DNA from 4 places in the Lysinibacillus sp. CTST325 genome. Region 1 is predicted to be linked to each of the others. Evidence: riboswitches for the same ligand, from Rfam matches in the RefSeq annotation. Region 1 holds a riboswitch; each other region holds the start of a gene.

Region 1 (4,631 bases):
ATCAATGGAATGGTCTTGGCCTTAGTGATCCACTTTGGGCTGTTATTTTACTAACAATTGGAGCAGCAATAGCGCTCCATATTCGATTCCATTATTTTGATATTATCTATCCAAGTGTATTTATCTGGTCCTATATTGGGGTCGCATTACATAATGGTTTTGATGAGCTACTTGTGTCAACTGCAGCCTTGTTTTTATGCGGAGTGCTACTTGTCGGTATATTATTTATTAAAAAAAATCCTGCCCACCAAAAATAAATTGGTTAGCAGGATTTTTAGCTTTTTTATTGTTCATCTAGAGAAGTTAAAATAATTGGTTTGTCTTTAGTAACGATAATTGAATGCTCGATTTGAGCAACTAATGATTTGTCTGGCGTAACGAATGTCCAACCATCACCAGACTCTACAATATGCTCCGCTTTCGCTGAGATAAATGGCTCGACTGCAAGCACCATGCCTTCTTTCATAATTGTAGAATCCCAAGCATCATAGTAGTTTAAAATATGATTTGGCTCATCGTGTAAAGAACGACCTAAACCATGACCTGTTAGGTTCATAATCACTGTTAAATCATTGGCATATGCCTCACGCTCAACAGCTTTACCGATTTGGTTTAATTTTGATCCAGCTTTTACTTTTGTCATCGCACGGTCGAAAGCACTTTTAGCTACGCTACATAGCTTTTCTTTATCCTCATAGCCTTCACCAACTACAAATGAAATGCCCGTATCAGCAAAGTAGCCATTTAGTGACCCAGATACGTCTATATTTACGATATCTCCCTCGTTAATCACACGTTTACCTGGAATACCATGTGCGACTTCCTCATTCACACTAATACATGTGTATCCTGGGAAATCATACTCCCCTTTAGGTCCAGAAATTGCTCCTGCTTCAGCAAACATACGACCTGCAATTTCATCTAATTCAAGTGTTGTTACACCTGGTTTTGTAGCAGCCTTCATTGCCTCACGAATTTCAGCACAAATACGGCCGATTTTTTTAAATGCTTCAATCTCTTCTTGCGTTTTTACAATCATTTTTAACGTCCCTTTCATCTAATGTCTACTACTTAATATAACATAACTTTCTATGCTTAAAACGCTAAACGCTTTAAATATTATATGCCATCATAAATTGTAAAGTGCTGAAAAACAGGCTCCTCATCAAAAGGTTGGGAATAACATTCCTTAAAACGTATGTATATAAGTTGATTGGAGTGGAGGCTGGGCGACACCTTGGGGATTAGCGTCACAGATGAGACCCTGGAGCGAGCAAATAGGGGAACGAAGGCTAAGAGCATCACATCCTGTGATAACGCCTTCGTGACCAACATCGTGTTGGCCCAAGCGGCTCATCGGACGCCCCCAGGAAGCTTTGCTCTGTGCGAAAGCGAAGCGTCAGCAACAATTGTTTTATCTGCGCGAAAGCGAAGCGGCAGCGGCAATTGTTTTATCTGCGCGAAAGCGAAGCGGCAGCGGCAATTGTTTTATCTGCGCGAAAGCGAAGCGGCAGCGGCAAAGCGCCCAGCCGGAACGGAAATCAACCTCACGTTATGGTGAGGATTTAAGAAACAAAAACCCTCCACTCATGTGAAGGGCATAATCGTTATGATTTTCGTTGCATTAATTGAGGTGCTGCCGTAAATAGCAGAACACCGACAATTGCTGTTAAAATCGTTGCTGGTAGCATATATGTTCCATTATAGATGATTGAATAAATCCACGCATTTTGATCGCCAGCATACTCTGAGAAAAATACAGCGCCCGCAATGGTATGTGCTGCATAACGTAAAAAGCCTGCTAAAACCGTTCCTACAATAATATAAAGCGCCATTTTCTTTTTGTTTAAATCTTTGGCAGCATCGAGCACTGGTCGGCGAACAACGGCCGCCAAGCCTACTACTGTAAAGGCAACGCCATAATCAAGTAATCCTTGTAGCCAATGTATAATATAGGCACCAAACATTGTTTGCATAACACCAATAAGTAATCCCGTTGTCAGACCAGGAATAAGGCCCCAGCGGAATGCTATTAAAATTATTGGCACCATCACTAGACTAACAGAGCCACCTTGTGCCCATACTTTAAAGGAAACCTGATCTAACACAAGGCCAATCGCTGCGAATATCGCAATTTCCACAAGCATTAAAAGTTTTTTATTGTCCATAAATATTCTCTCCTTTGTTCCGATGTAGGATACAAGAGCAGGAATAGAAATCAGTTGGCAAATATGTCCCTATCTGGCATCAATAAAGATAAAAAACGATGCCAGGACAGAGCCTCACATCGTAAAAGTGTCGGTTTCTATCCACAATCCCTACGCAAGTGTTAACTTACAGGTTCGAAGAGTCAAGGCATTACGTGCCCAGTCTCAGCTGACATCATCAGCTCCCCTTGTGGTCGTTACATCTTAATTTAATTGAACAACCTCATTGTACGCAAACACTGTTACGATTACAACCTCTTCCACATTATTTTTTTTGAAACTTTACTGCTTTTCATGCGTAAATATTAAAAAAGGAGGTACAACTATGGAGAACCAAAAAATTTTATCTGCCTTTAGTTATCTCAGTGTTTTTTTCGCACCCTTTATTGTGCCATTAGTCGTTTACTTCGTTTCTAAAGATAGTGCGGTAAAGAGTCACTCTATTCGAGCACTTATTTCACATTTAATTCCAGTCGTATTCGGAATAGTATTATTTGCAGTCTTTATTTTCTCAACTTTATCATTCAACACCAATTTTGATCCAAATTCAGATAGTAATAATTTTCTTATCATTTGGTTTGTTTCATTCGCAATTTACATTCTCGCTTCATTAGGAGTCGTTATTTGGAATATTATTCAAGCTGTTCGCGTCATCCGATAAGTTTCATTTCAACCTTGAACAGACAGTACTTAAGGAGCTGTTATTTTGTGAAAGTATCTAAAGTTGTTAAAACCGCTGTAAAATTAGCACCTATCGTTATCCCGATTGTCAAAAAAGTAATCGCTGCAAAAAAAGGAACAAATCCTAACGTAACTAAAAAATAACAAAAGGCGTATTTCCATATAACGGAGATACGCCTCTTTGTTATTTCACTTCAAAATATGTTTGACTATGACCGTTCATTGCTTTTTCGACATGCAACACAGCAGGCATTGTAGCTTTTAACTCTGCAACGTGTGAAATGACTCCAATCATGCGTCCGGAATCTTGTAAATCAATAAGCGTATCAATCGCCTTATTTAATGCTTCTTCATCGAGAGAACCGAAGCCCTCATCAATAAACATCGTTTCAATGCGGATATTACCTTGAAAGCTTTGAATGACATCTGCCATCCCAAGGGCAAGACTTAAAGACGCATTAAACTTTTCTCCCCCTGATAATGTTTTCACATCTCGTAATTGATCTGTATAAGCATCATACACATCTAGTCCAAGCCCACTTTGCTTGGCATGCTTTTCTAAACGATCTGAACGTCGTAGCTCAAATTGACCGTTGGATAAATGATAAAGCCGGATATTCGCTGCCTCTGTAATTTTATCTAAATAATTGATTTGAATATAACGCTCAAAAGACAGCTTTTTCACATTCTGTCCATTTAACATTGCATAGAGCTCTTTCACTCGTCCCGCCTCTTTTTCAAGTAAACGAATCTCCTGTTCGGTCTCCTCAACTTTTTTGATAAAATCTGCACAAGCCTTCGCAAATCCTTCCATCTGTTGCAATACTTTGAAGGCTTTCTCATATGTGACACGAAGCATTTCTAACTTTTCTTCCATTACCGTTAAATCTTGCTTCTCTTGTCCTTGAAGATGCTTCGCTCCCTCAGTAATTTGTACCTGTAATGTGTGGATTTGCAATGCATAATCATTGCAAGCCTTCCGTAAAGCTTCTATTTGCAACACACTACGCTTCCCAGTAGCAAATTCATCATAGCTTTCAAAGCCTGCTTCCGTCATACTTACTGAAAATTGCTCACGCTTTTCATCCATTTTCAGCTTTAATTCCTCAAAAGCCTGTTTCGCTATTTCTACGTTCATTCTAGCATTATTTGCTGCTTCCTTGGCGAACTGCAGGTTTTGTTGACTAAGATTCCATGCAGTTTGTAATGCAACCTTTTGTGAACTTTTATCAGCAATCGCCTGCTTCAACGCTTGTAGTGTCGTAAGATTTTCTGGAATATGCTTTTGCTGCTCTTCCACAATTGCTTGTTGTTTAGTTAATTCCTTCGTCTTTTCAACTAAATATTGTTCTAGTTTTATTTGCTTTTCTTGTAGCTGCTCCAGTCGTGCACGATGATCCTTTTGTTGCATGCGTACATCAGATAATTGATTGCTCACTACTTTTAAGATTGTTATTTGTTGCTCTACGTTTTGCAAGGAAGCTACAATTTGTGCTTGATTCGATGGATCAATCTCATTTGTCTCTAACTGTTCTAGCGCCTCTTGTAGAAGATGCTTTGTAGAGTTCAATAAAGCTTCTTTCTCTAAAAACTTGCGCTCATCAGTACTAGCCTTTCCTCGTAAGGCCTCCACCTCTGCTAATTCGATCATCTCAAATTGCTCACGATGTGTTTCGAGATGTGTTGTACTACCGCACACTGGACAAGGCTCTCCGTCCTTAAGTTGCTGTGCTAAAATACTTG
Region 2 (4,631 bases), on a different contig from region 1:
AAAATATACCGCTTTTTTGTCAGTGCCAGCTTTAGTTAATGTTAGTTCTGTAATGCTCGTAATTTCGCCGTTTTTTACCACAATTGTAGCTTGGGCATTCTTCAATGCAGTGCTATTTGCTGTTTTAAAGAGAGGTTGCAGCGATTGACTAATTTTAAATTGGCCATTGGATGTAAGTACTTTCTCTTTAGTGACGTTGTTAATGGTAACCGTTTGTCCCTTTGCTTTGGCTGCAGCTACCTGCCCATCAAGTTGAATTGAGTGGTTTAAAGATGAATGATTTGAAGCAGCATCTGCAGTTGACATTGGCGATACTAGGGTTGCTGTAATAGCAGTTGCCATAAAAGTCGTTAATACTTTATTCTTCATTTTAGTCACTCCGATCATCGTATTTAATGGATAATATATCATATATTTCTCTGATTTAGTACATAAAGGGTATATTTTACTATTTATTTTACTTAAATGAAAGGTAGTCCCTTTTTCTGTATCGTTCGTTTTTAAGAATCCTTAATTATTTCAGAAAATCTGAAAGCGAAGTGACAGTTTTTTTTGTACGAAACTAGGTAGTTTGGTGCGGAAATCGCGCTCTTTTCAAGCGCTATAACTTTCCAAAAGATAACTTTGACCATCTTGTTAAAGACACTGCATTGTTCCATATGTTCAGAAAAAATGCCTTGATATGAGTGGTGAGTTAACTTTGAAGTACATTGACCAAGCATAAAAACAGCACTACTATAGGAGAGGGAAGGGGGACATCACTATGGTGTATCTCGGTATGATTTTTTTTAAAATTGTAGCTCCAATTTTAGTGCTTCTAGTACTTGGTGCAGTTTTACAAAAGAAATTTCGCTTTAATTTAAAGGCGTTATCTCAACTTATTACATATTGCTTCATGCCAGCAGCAGTTTTTGTGAATATATATGAAACGAGTATAGAGCTGTCTGTGCTTGGGGAAGTTGCATTATTTATTCTACTCTTTATCGGAAGCCAAATGGTGCTTAGTCACTTTCTAGCAAAGGGACTCGGCTTAGTAAAAACAGAGGCTGCGGTGTTTAAAAATAGTGTTGTCCTAATTAATTCGGGTAACTATGGAATTCCAGTTGCACAAATGATTTTTGTGACCCAGCCGATTGGAGTAGCGATTCAGGTCATTCTCGTTATATTTCAAAATATGACGACCTATACTTACGGCTTGTACAATTTAATTTCTTCAACAAAATCGGGCATGTCTATTGTGAAAGACTTCCTCAAAATGCCTATTATTCATGCACTTATTATTGGTGTTGCAATGAACTATTTTAATATCTCTATTCCGCAGTTTGTAAGAATTCCGATAGACCATGTGGCAGATGGCTTTATCGCTGTAGCATTAATAACTTTAGGGGCACAACTATCACAGCTTGAAATCAAATCCATGTTCAATAAGATGGTATTCATTAGCTGTTTTACACGACTAGTCATAGGACCAGCCGTAGCATTGCTTATCATTTTTGCGCTTGGTCTTGACGGTGTCGTGGCACAATCACTTTTTATAGCTAGTTCGTTCCCGACATCGCGAAATAGCTCTAGTTTGGCATTAGAATATGACGTCGAATCGGCAACTGCTGCACAAACAGTTTTATTTTCAACGATGGTGAGCTGTATTACAGTGACGATTGTGATTTACGTAGCGGAGCTGTTGTTTACCTAACGGTTGGGCGCTCATTTGATTGCCCATAGTTGATAAAAACTGAAATTGTTCCGATAAAACAAGATTTTGTTCCGATAAATCTTCAATGGATTCATATAAAAATGAATTCATCAAATGTTGAGCTGCTTCGCATGCGTGCGCTCCAGAGTCTCATCTGACGCTGACTCTTGGTGAATAAGCCAAAAATAATCAAATGAAGCTTCCATCTCTTAACAATATCTGCTACACTAGCATCAAACTTAATAGTATTAACTAGGGGAGTCTGATGAGTCAGGCTGAGAGGGAGACGCATAGAAGTTTCTTGACCCTTTGGACCTGATCTGGCTCATACCAGCGTGGGAAAGTTAACCATTATTGCACTCAATGTTATTTGCAATAACTAAACCTTTACATTCTTAGCCGGATCCAAAACTTTTTGGATTCGGCTTTTGTCTTCATTCAGCGAAAAAGTCCTATCTTTGAAGGTGATGAGATGAATGCGGTTAAGATTCCTTATCAGTGGGCGTCAAACACCTGCTGAATGAAGACAAAGCCTCCGGCGGATGTCACGGATTTTCAAAGGAATGAATTGTGCGGGCACAATTCAAAATCCGGACGCAATTACGCCAAGGCGAAATTGATTTTCTGTTGGGGTGAGCTAGATTCGGTCCTTGTATAAATGAAAAAGGGAGCGAAGTAGTTTATGACAACAGTTAGCGACAAGAATATTACGATTATGTCTAGTTTTGAAGGAAGTAAAAAAGTTTACGTAGAAGGATCTCGATCAGATATTTTAGTGCCAATGCGTGAAATTGCTCTAAGTCCAACGACAGGAAGCTTTGGTGAAGAGGAAAATGCACCAGTACGTGTTTATGATACGAGTGGCCCTTACACCGATCCTGCGTATAAGGTGGATATTACGAAAGGATTGCCAGCTTTATGTAGTGCATGGATCAAAGAACGCGGTGACGTTGAAGAATATGAAGGCCGTACTATTAAGCCAGAAGATAATGGATTCCGCAAAGCTGATGATCCACGAATGAATGAAAATGTTTTTCCGGAATTATCTAGAAAGCCTTTACGTGCAAAGAAAGGTAAAAATGTAACACAGCTTCACTATGCACGAAAGGGAATTATTACTCCAGAAATGGAATTTGTAGCGATACGCGAAAATATGGACCCAGAATTTGTGCGCTCAGAGATCGCGGCAGGCCGTGCTATTTTGCCATCTAATATTAATCACCCTGAGGCAGAGCCGATGATTATTGGGCGTAACTTCCACGTAAAAATTAACGCCAATATTGGAAATTCAGCGGTGTCATCTTCTATTGCAGAAGAGGTAGAAAAAATGACGTGGGCTACACGCTGGGGTGCCGATAACATTATGGATTTATCTACTGGTAAGCATATTCATACGACACGTGAATGGATTATCCGTAACGCCGCGGTGCCAGTAGGAACGGTACCGATTTATCAAGCGCTAGAAAAAGTAAATGGTGTGGCAGAGGATTTAACGTGGGAAGTGTATCGTGATACGTTAATCGAACAGGCTGAGCAAGGTGTAGATTACTTCACGATTCATGCAGGGGTATTGCTACGCTATGTGCCATTAACGGCTAATCGCGTAACAGGCATAGTGTCTCGAGGAGGCTCGATTATGGCGCAATGGTGTTTATATCACCATCAAGAGAGCTTCTTATATACTCATTTTGAAGAAATCTGCGAAATTATGAAAACCTATGATGTTGCCTTCTCTTTAGGTGATGGTTTACGTCCTGGTTCTATTGCAGATGCAAATGATGAGGCTCAGTTTGCGGAGCTAGAAACGCTAGGGGAATTAACGCAAATTGCCTGGAAGCATGATGTCCAGGTGATGGTAGAAGGACCAGGGCATGTGCCAATGCATCTTATTAAAGAAAATATGGATAAGCAGTTAGAGGTATGTAAAGAAGCTCCTTTCTATACTTTAGGGCCGTTGACAACAGATATTGCTCCTGGCTACGACCATATTACATCGGCTATTGGTGCTGCGATGATAGGTTGGTATGGTACGGCAATGCTATGTTACGTGACGCCTAAAGAGCATCTCGGCTTACCAAATCGTGAGGATGTTCGTGTAGGGGTTATTACGTATAAAATTGCTGCACACGCGGCAGATTTAGCGAAAGGGCATCCGGGAGCACAGCAGCGTGACGATGCACTATCTAAGGCACGATTTGAATTCCGCTGGCGCGATCAATTCAATCTTTCGTTAGATCCAGAGCGTGCAGTCGAATACCATGATGAAACATTGCCTGCAGAAGGAGCGAAAACTGCGCACTTCTGTTCAATGTGTGGACCTAAGTTTTGTAGTATGAGAATCTCACAAGATATTCGTAATTATGCAAAAGATCAAGATTTAAATACGACTGAAGCGATCCACAAAGGTATGCAGGAAAAGGCTGAGGAATTTAAAAAGGCAGGCAGTCAAATTTATCAATAATTAGTAAAGCGGGCTTGTGTCTATAGGCACAAGCCTTATTTTGGTTTACCTCCAAAGGTGGTGGATGACATTTGTTAAAACCTACGCTTGTATTTAAGTTGATTGGAGTGGAGGCTGGGCGACTCCTTGGGGATCAGCGATAGGGGAACGAAGGCTAAAACCATCACGTCCTGTGATAACGCCTTCGTGACCAACATCGTGTTGGCCCGAGACCCTGCAGCGAAGTGAAGCGGCTCATCGGACGCCCCCAGGAAGCTCTGCTCTGCGCGAAAGCGAAGTGTCAGCGGCAAAGCGCCCTGCCGGAACGTAAATCAACCACACATTATGGTGAAGAGCCCTCAATTTGTCATTAAGATAAAAAAGCTCCATGTGAAGTTGCCCTTCACATGGAGTAAAAAGTTGGATTTGGATATCAATAATAGTTGGAATATGTGGAGAATTAAACGTTAGTAGGTTGTTTTACGTATGGGTTTGAAA
Region 3 (4,631 bases), on a different contig from region 1:
TGCCCGTTAAACCTAGAATAAGGAGCAATCCGCTCATATATATGGGGCGAATCCACTGTCCAATGATGATCAATAACGAAGCTACAATCATGGCTCCATATGTAGTTAAGCTATTAAAAGCCATATAGGTGCTACGAGCGTTAGATGGGGCAAGTTCGCCTATCATCGCCTGTTTAATAGGAATAAACATCAGCTCACCAATTGTTCCAATAAACATGGCAATAAAAAGAACCAACACACTATTTGAAGAAGCAAAAACACTAAAGCATATAGAAAAGATCAGCATTCCTGTAACAAGAGTCCAGCGATCACTGTATTTTTTAAATAAGAATAATACAATACTTGATAGGAGAACTACAAGAATAGTATTCTCTGTTCGGAGAAATCCAAGCATTTTAGTGCCGTCTACGATGAAATCTATGCCAAACAATGAAGCTGACTGTTGGGGTATATCTTTTTCAAGGCGAATCCCAATATAGTTGGATAAAGACTGTTCCAATGTAAAGATCAAGATTGCTCCTAAAATATAAAACATAAACAGCTTATCTTTTAAAACGGTTGAGTAAGTTTGAAACAACTCTACTGGTAAAAATTTTTTCTTATGAAGAGAAGACTTAGGTGAAGGTTCTGGTGAATAGGTTTCTGAGATGAAGAAAATAGTCACGAATACAGATAATAAAGAGATAAGTGAAATCCCAATAAATAGTTCAAATAAGTAGTTTTTAAAAAGAAATGCCCCCATGATTCCTCCAATTGCGGTTGATAAATTTCCCAACCAGTAGCTAATTGTAAATACAAGCTTTCTCGATTCGGAATTAGTAACATCAATCATCATAGCTTGTGCGGCTGGCTGAAACATCCCTCCGCAAAACATAGTGATGATGAAGAATGCCGCAGAAATATAAGGAAGGTTAAACCAAGGAGAATTACAAAGTGCTATAAACAGATACGAAAGTAATAAACCAATTTCAGTATAAATCATTATTTTTTTTCGCCCAATTTTATCTGAAACATGTCCTCCGATAACCCCTCCAATAACTCCGCTAATCACTATTATTATAAGAATAATACCCGTTTTAGTAGCTCCGATATTTTGAGTAAAATAAATTGCCAGAAAAGGTATAACAGCCATAGAAATAAGACCGCCTAGAAATTGCATGACTAGGCGAAGTTTGATGTTGGGATGGATATCTCTCAATTTCATATAATCACTCCTAAATATATTAAATATGAACTATTTCCGATAGAATCTTCAGGTGTCTCAGTTGGGGGTTATCTATTGATTATCCTATTAGGAAGTGTCTCTTTGACTCTCTTTTATGTTTAACTTGTTTAACCTTATTATCTACAAGTGATGGCCGGGCAAAGGGGGAGGAGCTTATTTATTAGCGATAGGCCCAAATAATCTCAGTGCTTGTCTCGATATATCCTTCCGCGTCTCGTTTGTATATTCATCAATAAACGTTAAACGCATTCCGTTTAAGATGGATAAGTATGATTCAGCAATTAATGAAGGTGATTCTTCATAAAAGGAACCAAGCCTTTGTCCTGATTCAATAATCGGATAAATAGAGGCCTTAAATAATTTTGCAAAATCATCTAGTTCTTTATAAAGCTTCGGAAACCGTTCAGGTCTTGCAAGAACCTGCTGAATTAGGCGTAGAAATTCAATTCTCATTGCAAAAAGTTGTACATGACAATCTATCATTTCCTTAATAACTGTAAGAGGCTCACCTTTAAAGTGTTTTTCTATCTCGATAAAATACGGTTTGATTTCTTCCAAGGGTTCCAAAATAGCTACTTCATAAAGTACTTCTTTTGAATCAAAATATGTAAATACGGTACCAAAACTAACACCAGCTTCCTTTGCTATTTCGGCAACTTTTGTCTCTGCAAAACCATTCTCACTATATAATTTAATGGCGGCGTTCAGGATAGTAGATCTTTTTCTTTTCTTTTTTTCATCATTAGTAAGTTTAGTCTCCATTTAGATATTCCTTTCATAATAAATGATTGATTAATCAATCAAATTTTATTGTAATTTGTTTCCATTGTCAATATATTGATGGGATTTTTTGAATTTTATAGTTAGCTATAATGGAATTCCTTAAATGAAGGGATATTATTCTTTAAAATTGAGTCTTTAAAAAAAGTAGAACTGACATTTTAAGCATGAAGCCTCTATTTCAATGGAGTCTGAAAATATTATCTAGCTCTCCTAAAGTACGTTTTACAAAGGAAGCGCCATAGCAGTTATTTGGTGTGAATGAAAAATATATTTCAAAAAAAGGATTAGAAATAAGGCTATAAAATAATAATTCAGCGCTATTTGCAAACAGAGCCTTGTCATTTCCAAATAGATATGGGTATAATAATCACGAAAAGTTCATATGGAAAGAATGTAGGGGGGCTGGTGTTGCCAGCTGAGATTGTGTCCGATAGACGCTAACCCTTTGAACCTGATTTGGCTCGTACCAGCGTAGGGAACATCTATTCAAAAAGTAAAAGTTTTTGATATTGATAACAAAACGTCTGGGAGGAATCCTAGGCGTTTTTTATGTTTTCAGACTTTTGTTGCATGCACATACCTTACGTGTAAACAGACCGTGAATGGTTTCTTCTTGTAAAAACATTCATTCATGAACACTTTCACACTACTTACTTGGAGGATTCAGCATGAAAAAATGGTTATTGGTCCTTATGGCTGCACTTTTAACTTTAGTGGGCTGTAGCGAAAAAGAGACTAAAAAGGATAATAAGGGATTAACGAAAGTATCAGTTGTTCTTGATTGGACACCGAATACAAATCATACAGGTTTATATGTAGCGAAAAAACTTGGCTACTTTAAGGAACGGGGCTTAGATGTCGATATTTTATTACCTGGCGAAGCGGGTGCAGATCAGCTTGTGGCGTCTGGGAAGGCTCAGTTTGGCGTCAGCTATCAGGAAGGGATTACACAGGCACGTGTGCAAGATGTACCTTTAGTATCGATCGCGGCGATTATTCAACATAATACTTCTGGCTTCGCGTCCATTGCATCCAAAGGCATCACGTCACCTAAGGATTTTGAAGGTAAAACATACGGTGGCTGGGGTGCACCACTTGAAAAGGCAGTACTGCAATCACTAATGCAATCAAAAAAGGCAGATATTAATAAGTTAGATATTGTCAATGCAGGCGATTTAGACTTCTTCACAATGATGAAAAAAGATATTGATTTTGCGTGGATTTATTATGCTTGGACAGGTATTGAAGCCGAACTGCGTGGCGAAAAACTAAACATGCTATATTTAACAGATTATAGTGATCAGTTAGATTATTACACACCTGTACTCGCTACAAATGAAAAAATGATTAAGGATGATCCTGAGACGGTAAAAGCATTTGTCGCTGCTGCAGCAAAGGGCTATGAATATGCGATCAGTCACCCGAATGAAGCGGCTGATATTTTACTAGAAGCGGTACCTGATTTAGATAAGAACCTTGTCCATAAAAGTCAGGAATGGCTAGCGGATAAGTATCAAGACGACGCTGCACAATGGGGCGAGCAAAAGCTATCTGTTTGGGAAAACTACGCGAAATGGATGACAGACAACAAAGTTTTAGAGGGCGAATTTAACGCAAAACAAGCATTTACAAACGACTTTTTACCAAAAAAGGAGACGAAGTAGTATGGCAAACTCATTAATAAGTGTACAAATTATCCCGAAAACTGAAAAATATGAAGATGTGATCCCATTTGTCGATGCAGCGATTGCGGTTATCGACGCATCAGGGGTGAAATATGAAGTTCATCCGTTAGAAACGACAATGGAGGGTGAGCTATCGACTTTACTACAAATCATTGAAAAAATGAATGACAAGATGATTGAACTTGGCGCGATCAATGTCATTACGCAGGTGAAAATTTTATATCAGCCATCAGGTATTACAATGGATACGTTAACGGAGAAATACCAGTGATGAAGCAAGCTGTTAAACAAGGAAGGACGATAATTTTTATCGCCTTCCTCTTATTCATATGGGAACTAATTGTTCGTTTTGCAGATGTGCCACATTGGCTATTGCCTACACCAAGTGCCATTTTGAAAGAAGGCTTTCAAACGTATGAGACATTTGTGCCGCATGCGTTAGCGACTGTTCAGTTAGCACTTCTAGGACTTGCCATTGGAATATTGTGCGGGTTAACTGTTGCCGTGCTATTACATCGTTTTACGTTTGTGCGGGAGCTATTTTATCCTATTCTTATTATGTCACAAAATGTCCCTGTGCTCGTCCTAGCACCGCTCTTAATCATTTGGTTTGGCTTTGGTTTATTGCCAAAGCTCATTATTATTTGTCTTGTGTGCTTTTTCCCAATTGTTATTTCAGCAATGGATGGCTTCCGTCAAACCTCACCTGAGCTGAAGCATTATTTCCAAATGATTGGGGCAACGAAAGCACAAACCTTTTGGAAGCTTGAATGGCCCTATGCGTACCCAGCGATTTTTTCAGGCATTAAGATTGCGGCAACGTATAGCGTTATGGGGGCTGTCATAGCGGAATGGTTAGGTGCGAAAATGGGGATTGGTGTCTATATGACATTGGCACAATCTTCATTTCGAACGGATCGCGTGTTTGTAGCGATTTT
Region 4 (4,631 bases), on a different contig from region 1:
TAATTACATTGGCGCCAAATGTTAAAGCCATTATCGGGGATGAAATTACACCGCTGATGGTTAATAATGAAGCTGCTGTGGCACTCACTTGGTCTGGTCAAGCAGCAGACATGCTGTCTGAAAATGAAGATTTAGACTTCGCTGTACCAAAAGAAGGCTCAAACTTATGGTTTGACAATATGGTTATCCCAAAAACATCAAAAAATATTGATGGTGCACATGCCTTCATTAATTTTATGTTGAAAGCTGAATCAGGTGCTCAAAACGCTGATTATGTAGGCTATTCTACCCCTAATATTGCAGCGATGAAATTAATGGATAAAGAAGTTGTATCTGATAAGCGCTTCTATCCTTCTGAAGAACAGCGTAAAACATTAGAAGTTTATAAAAACTTAGGCCCTGATTATTTAGGTAAATACAATGAGCTGTTTTTAGAATTTAAAATGAGTATTCGATAAACCATTTGAAGCTGTTCTCGAGTTAATTGAGAACAGCTTTTTGGTTGTATAGCTGGAAATAAGCTTCGGGGTCTATTTCAGACTTATAGTCAATAGCAAACGTACAAGCCTTGTGGTAGACTGTAGTATATTTGATTAAAGAAGGGGGTATTCGATGACCCAGCAGAAGTCTAATAAGGCGGCTTTGTATATTTTAATGTTTAATATGTTTATCGCAATGGGGAGTATCGGAATTATTATTCCTGTCATGCCTGAGTATTTAAAACTATTTGGTGCTGCAGGACAAATACTTGGCATGTTGATTGCAACGTTCGCCTTAGCACAATTCGTATTTTCTCCAATTGCTGGGAATCTTTCCGATCAATACGGTCGTAAAAATCTCATTATTTTCGGCCTTATCGTAACAGGACTTGCACAAATTGGATTCGGACTTTCTACAGATGTGTGGATGCTCTTCTTGGCACGCTTTTTAGGTGGCCTTGGATCTGCATTTGTGGCACCTCCTATAATGGCATTTGTGGCTGACGTCACAACGTACGAGGAACGAGGAAAAGGCATGGGGATGATAGGGGCAGCAATGTCCTTTGGTTTTATGATTGGACCAGGTATCGGTGGATTCCTCTCAAAAGTTAGTTTGCATTTCCCATTTTATACTGCTGGATGTGCAGCTATCTTAGCAGCTATTTTATCGTTCTTTTTATTACCTGCTACAAAACCGAACACAGCGAAAAAAGCGCAGAAGCAGGATAATCTTGCAAAGCAGATGGCCCGTTCAGTCCGAATGCCTTATTTTGTCATGCTAGTTATCATGCTTGTATTCTCTTTCGGGATTGCTAACTTCCAAACAACATTATCATTATTTGTTACAGATAAGTTTAATTACACACCTACTGATATCGCCATCATATTAGTTGTGGGTGGCGCTTTTGGTGTTGTTGTGCAGATGTTTGTTATTACACCGCTGTTTAATCGCTTCGGCGAAATGAAAGTAGTGTTAGTCAATTTATTTATTGCAGCCATTTCGATTTTCTTAATATTATTCGCATCTGGCTTTGCCCTTATTTTAATTGTAGCGACCATCTTCTCTACAGCTACGACATTGATTCGTCCAGCTGTCAACACACTGATTTCAAAGCTTGCTGAAAATGAACAAGGCTTTGCAGCAGGTCTGAACAATGCATATATGAGTCTTGGTAATATGATTGGTCCAGCTCTAGCAGGTATATTATTCGATTGGAATATGAACAGTCCTTATATATTCGGGTCTATTATTTTAATGGCTTGTTTCTTCCTTGCCCTAATTTGGACAATGAAAAAAGCACCACACCTTATGCATCCTGATACAAAATAGTCTGAAAAGTTATTGACTATTTTTAGTAGTATGCTACATTATTTATGAGAAAAACTAACAAATCAATTTCGCCTTGGCGTAATTGCGTCCGGATTTTGAATTGTGCGAGCACAATTCATTCCTTTCAAAATCCGTGACATCCGCCGGAGGCTTTGGGCCAACGTGATGTTGGTCACTCAGTCGTTGCCACAGGACGTGGCGATCTTAGACTGAGTTCCTCTATTTCAGCGGATGTCTTTTGTACCGAAAGCATAGCGACAGGTACAGATGTTTGGACACCTGCTGAAAGAAGTTAAATTCTTACCACTAGGGGAGTCTTTAAAAGGCTGAGACGTATATGATCATATACGGACCCTTTGAACCTGATCTAGTTCACACTAGCGGAGGGAAGTGGCGACACTTGCTTTTTGTTATGTAAATGCAGGGCCGCTTCCTATTGTTTTTAGGAAGCGGCTTTTTCACGTTTTAGCGGCGGTACTCCCTTGTTTACCGGCGGAACTCTCCAGTTTAGCGGCGATAACTATAAAATTCACATTTCAAAGGAGTGGAAATTATGTCAATTCGAAAATTAACAATCATGGCCTTATTAGTAGCAATTGCCGTAGCAGGCTCTACCTTCGTTTCAATACCAACGGGAATTGCGCGTGCCTACCCTGTCCAGCATGCCATTAATGTTATCGGTGCTATCATTCTTGGACCAGTGCCTACTGTTATGGTCGCCTTTGTCACAGCCATTATTCGTATTTTAACAGGCACAGGCTCATTATTAGCTATACCTGGCAGTGTTATTGGCGCTCTGTGTGCAGCTCTTGCCTATAAATACAGTGGCAAGCAATGGCTAGCAGGTGTCGGTGAAATGTTTGGCACAGGTATTATTGCGTCATTTATTGCAGTACCTTACGCACATTTATTAATGGGGACATCCGTTGCTGCTTTATTTTTCATGCCAGCTTTTTTAACATCAAGTACTATTGGTGCAATGTTAGGCATCGTCGTTGCTAGCAATTTACGTAAGACAGTATTTGTAACTAACCTTAACACTCAGCTTAAATAACTTGATTTACAGCAATTTAAAAACGTTACTTCCTTAATGACAATTAATCAAGAAAGTAACGTTTTTTGTTCCAAACAAATTCACCCATACTTCAATGGTAATCCCATTTCATGAGCAATTAATAAAAAGTCTTTTTTGCTTATTTCAAAATGACCGAATCTGAATTTATAGCCATATTTCGATTTATCCTCTACAAATTCTAAATAATCTAAGATTCTTTTTATTGGCACAGCTTTTGCTTCTTTATAAAAGTCTATATCTCTTCTAAAAGGAATAAAATTTTCCGCCATTTGGAACTCGTATACTCGTTCGTCCTTTACTCTTCCAATTGCGGTAAATGCTCTAACAGGCTCATTGTCTTCTAGACTTTTTTTAGGAGAATAATAAATGATCCAATCTCCTTTTGTCATTCGTTTCAAAGGTCTTTCTTTACCATGGCATAACTGGCCGAATCCTCCCTCAACCCCTTTTTGCACATGATTAAGAGATACCACGCCAATCCAATATTTCGTCTCCCTTTCAGCCACAGGAAGTGGATTATTATTAGGATATAATGACATAAGCTTCCGTCCCCTTTTATTTTGGAATCATCGCCAACGATTTTATTTTTTCCTTTTCAAGAATCAACCTTTCTTCCAAAATCACTGGGTTTGGCAAACCATCCCAAGTAGTTGAAACTGTAGCAATACATTCTGTATCATCACCTTCAATATTTTGGATAGTTAATTTAAAGCCTTTTGGCATAGGTGACGTGTAAAAGTTTTGTATTTCTTTTCTTCCTTTAAAAATTTCACCTTTAAAATTTTTTAATTCTCCATGATCTGCATACATATCAGATAAATCTTGGCCCTCTTCTTGCGCTCTTCTTAAATACTCCTTCATAACCTCTACAGCTTTCATTTCTCATCACTCTTTCTTTTTTATTAATAAGATTATCAATTATGCCTCGGCATAATTAACTTCCGGATTAGGCTTTGTGCTTAGGCCTGCAAATGTTTTTTGTGCGAAAGCGAAGCGACAGCACGAAGTTGGTCACTCAGTCGTTGCCACAGGACGTGGCGTTCTTAGACTGAGTTCCTCTATTTCAGCAGGTTGCCGAAAGAAGTTAAACCCTATTCACGATTTTCATATACTTTTGTCAAAATGCTTTTCAATTGCTCTTTTTCTTCCAATGAAAGTACATTTAAAACTTCATTCTCAGAAATCGAAAGGGTCTTCAACAATTCTTCTGCCAAATTTTCACCCTGTTCCGTAAGGCATATTAAATTCTCTCTTCTATTTTCTGGATTTTTCTCCCTATAAACATACTTTCTTTCTTCTAGACCATCGATAAAAAAGCGGACACTATTTTTATCCAACTTTAATATCTGCCCTATTTGAATTTGACTAAGCTTTTTTTCTTTTACAGCAATCATGATCCCGACTTCTCTAGATTTCATTTGAAATTTTTCGCTAATATATTTTTCGAGATTTCCCTCCAAATCCTCTGCTAATTTAAAACTTAGAAAACCAAAAGAATTCATTATATTGGCCATGTTTGATCCTCCAAATATATAGTATGTAAAAATGATAGTAATATTTTATTACTATCATTAATTATTGCATTAATGTCCATTGTTTTTCAAGCATTACTTAAAAAATCCATATTTGAAGATCAAAATTAGCTCATCATCATAACCTGTGGTTGATTTCCATGCCGATTGGGCGCTTTCCTGGGGGTGTCCTATGAGCCGCTTCGTTGCTGCTGCCGCTTCGCTTTCGCGCAAAA

What was found. Region 1 has a riboswitch for thiamine pyrophosphate ahead of thiT (energy-coupled thiamine transporter ThiT). Riboswitches for the same ligand answer to the same signal wherever they lie in the genome.
Region 2: linked by a shared signal. The riboswitch ahead of thiC (phosphomethylpyrimidine synthase ThiC) and the one ahead of thiT (energy-coupled thiamine transporter ThiT) in region 1 are both predicted to bind thiamine pyrophosphate.
Region 3: linked by a shared signal. The riboswitch ahead of ACYQ73_RS06365 (ABC transporter substrate-binding protein) and the one ahead of thiT (energy-coupled thiamine transporter ThiT) in region 1 are both predicted to bind thiamine pyrophosphate.
Region 4: linked by a shared signal. The riboswitch ahead of thiW (energy coupling factor transporter S component ThiW) and the one ahead of thiT (energy-coupled thiamine transporter ThiT) in region 1 are both predicted to bind thiamine pyrophosphate.

What each region holds. Positions count from the first base shown of each region.
Region 1 is NZ_BAAFHO010000014.1:76,295-80,925, reverse strand. Features, by position in the region: gene ACYQ73_RS22940 (hypothetical protein) at 1-257, shown strand, start outside; gene map (type I methionyl aminopeptidase) at 284-1,039, opposite strand; gene ACYQ73_RS22930 (hypothetical protein) at 1,190-1,357, opposite strand; gene ACYQ73_RS22925 (hypothetical protein) at 1,410-1,595, shown strand; gene thiT (energy-coupled thiamine transporter ThiT) at 1,608-2,168, opposite strand; TPP riboswitch at 2,298-2,406, opposite strand; gene ACYQ73_RS22915 (DUF4870 domain-containing protein) at 2,533-2,868, shown strand; gene ACYQ73_RS22910 (AAA family ATPase) at 3,073-4,631, opposite strand, start outside.
Region 2 is NZ_BAAFHO010000018.1:16,675-21,305, reverse strand. Features, by position in the region: gene ACYQ73_RS25045 (S-layer protein) at 1-369, opposite strand, end outside; gene ACYQ73_RS25040 (AEC family transporter) at 764-1,693, shown strand; TPP riboswitch at 1,938-2,052, shown strand; gene thiC (phosphomethylpyrimidine synthase ThiC) at 2,376-4,154, shown strand; gene ACYQ73_RS25030 (catalase) at 4,594-4,631, opposite strand, start outside.
Region 3 is NZ_BAAFHO010000002.1:187,521-192,151, forward strand. Features, by position in the region: gene ACYQ73_RS06355 (MFS transporter) at 1-1,204, opposite strand, end outside; gene ACYQ73_RS06360 (TetR/AcrR family transcriptional regulator) at 1,379-1,987, opposite strand; TPP riboswitch at 2,394-2,503, shown strand; gene ACYQ73_RS06365 (ABC transporter substrate-binding protein) at 2,677-3,672, shown strand; gene ACYQ73_RS06370 (thiamine-binding protein) at 3,674-3,964, shown strand; gene ACYQ73_RS06375 (ABC transporter permease) at 3,964-4,631, shown strand, end outside.
Region 4 is NZ_BAAFHO010000001.1:843,267-847,897, forward strand. Features, by position in the region: gene ACYQ73_RS04205 (ABC transporter substrate-binding protein) at 1-458, shown strand, start outside; gene ACYQ73_RS04210 (MFS transporter) at 613-1,809, shown strand; gene ACYQ73_RS04215 (hypothetical protein) at 1,962-2,105, shown strand; TPP riboswitch at 2,108-2,215, shown strand; gene thiW (energy coupling factor transporter S component ThiW) at 2,363-2,863, shown strand; gene ACYQ73_RS04225 (EVE domain-containing protein) at 2,944-3,423, opposite strand; gene ACYQ73_RS04230 (hypothetical protein) at 3,440-3,745, opposite strand; gene ACYQ73_RS04235 (MarR family winged helix-turn-helix transcriptional regulator) at 3,976-4,398, opposite strand.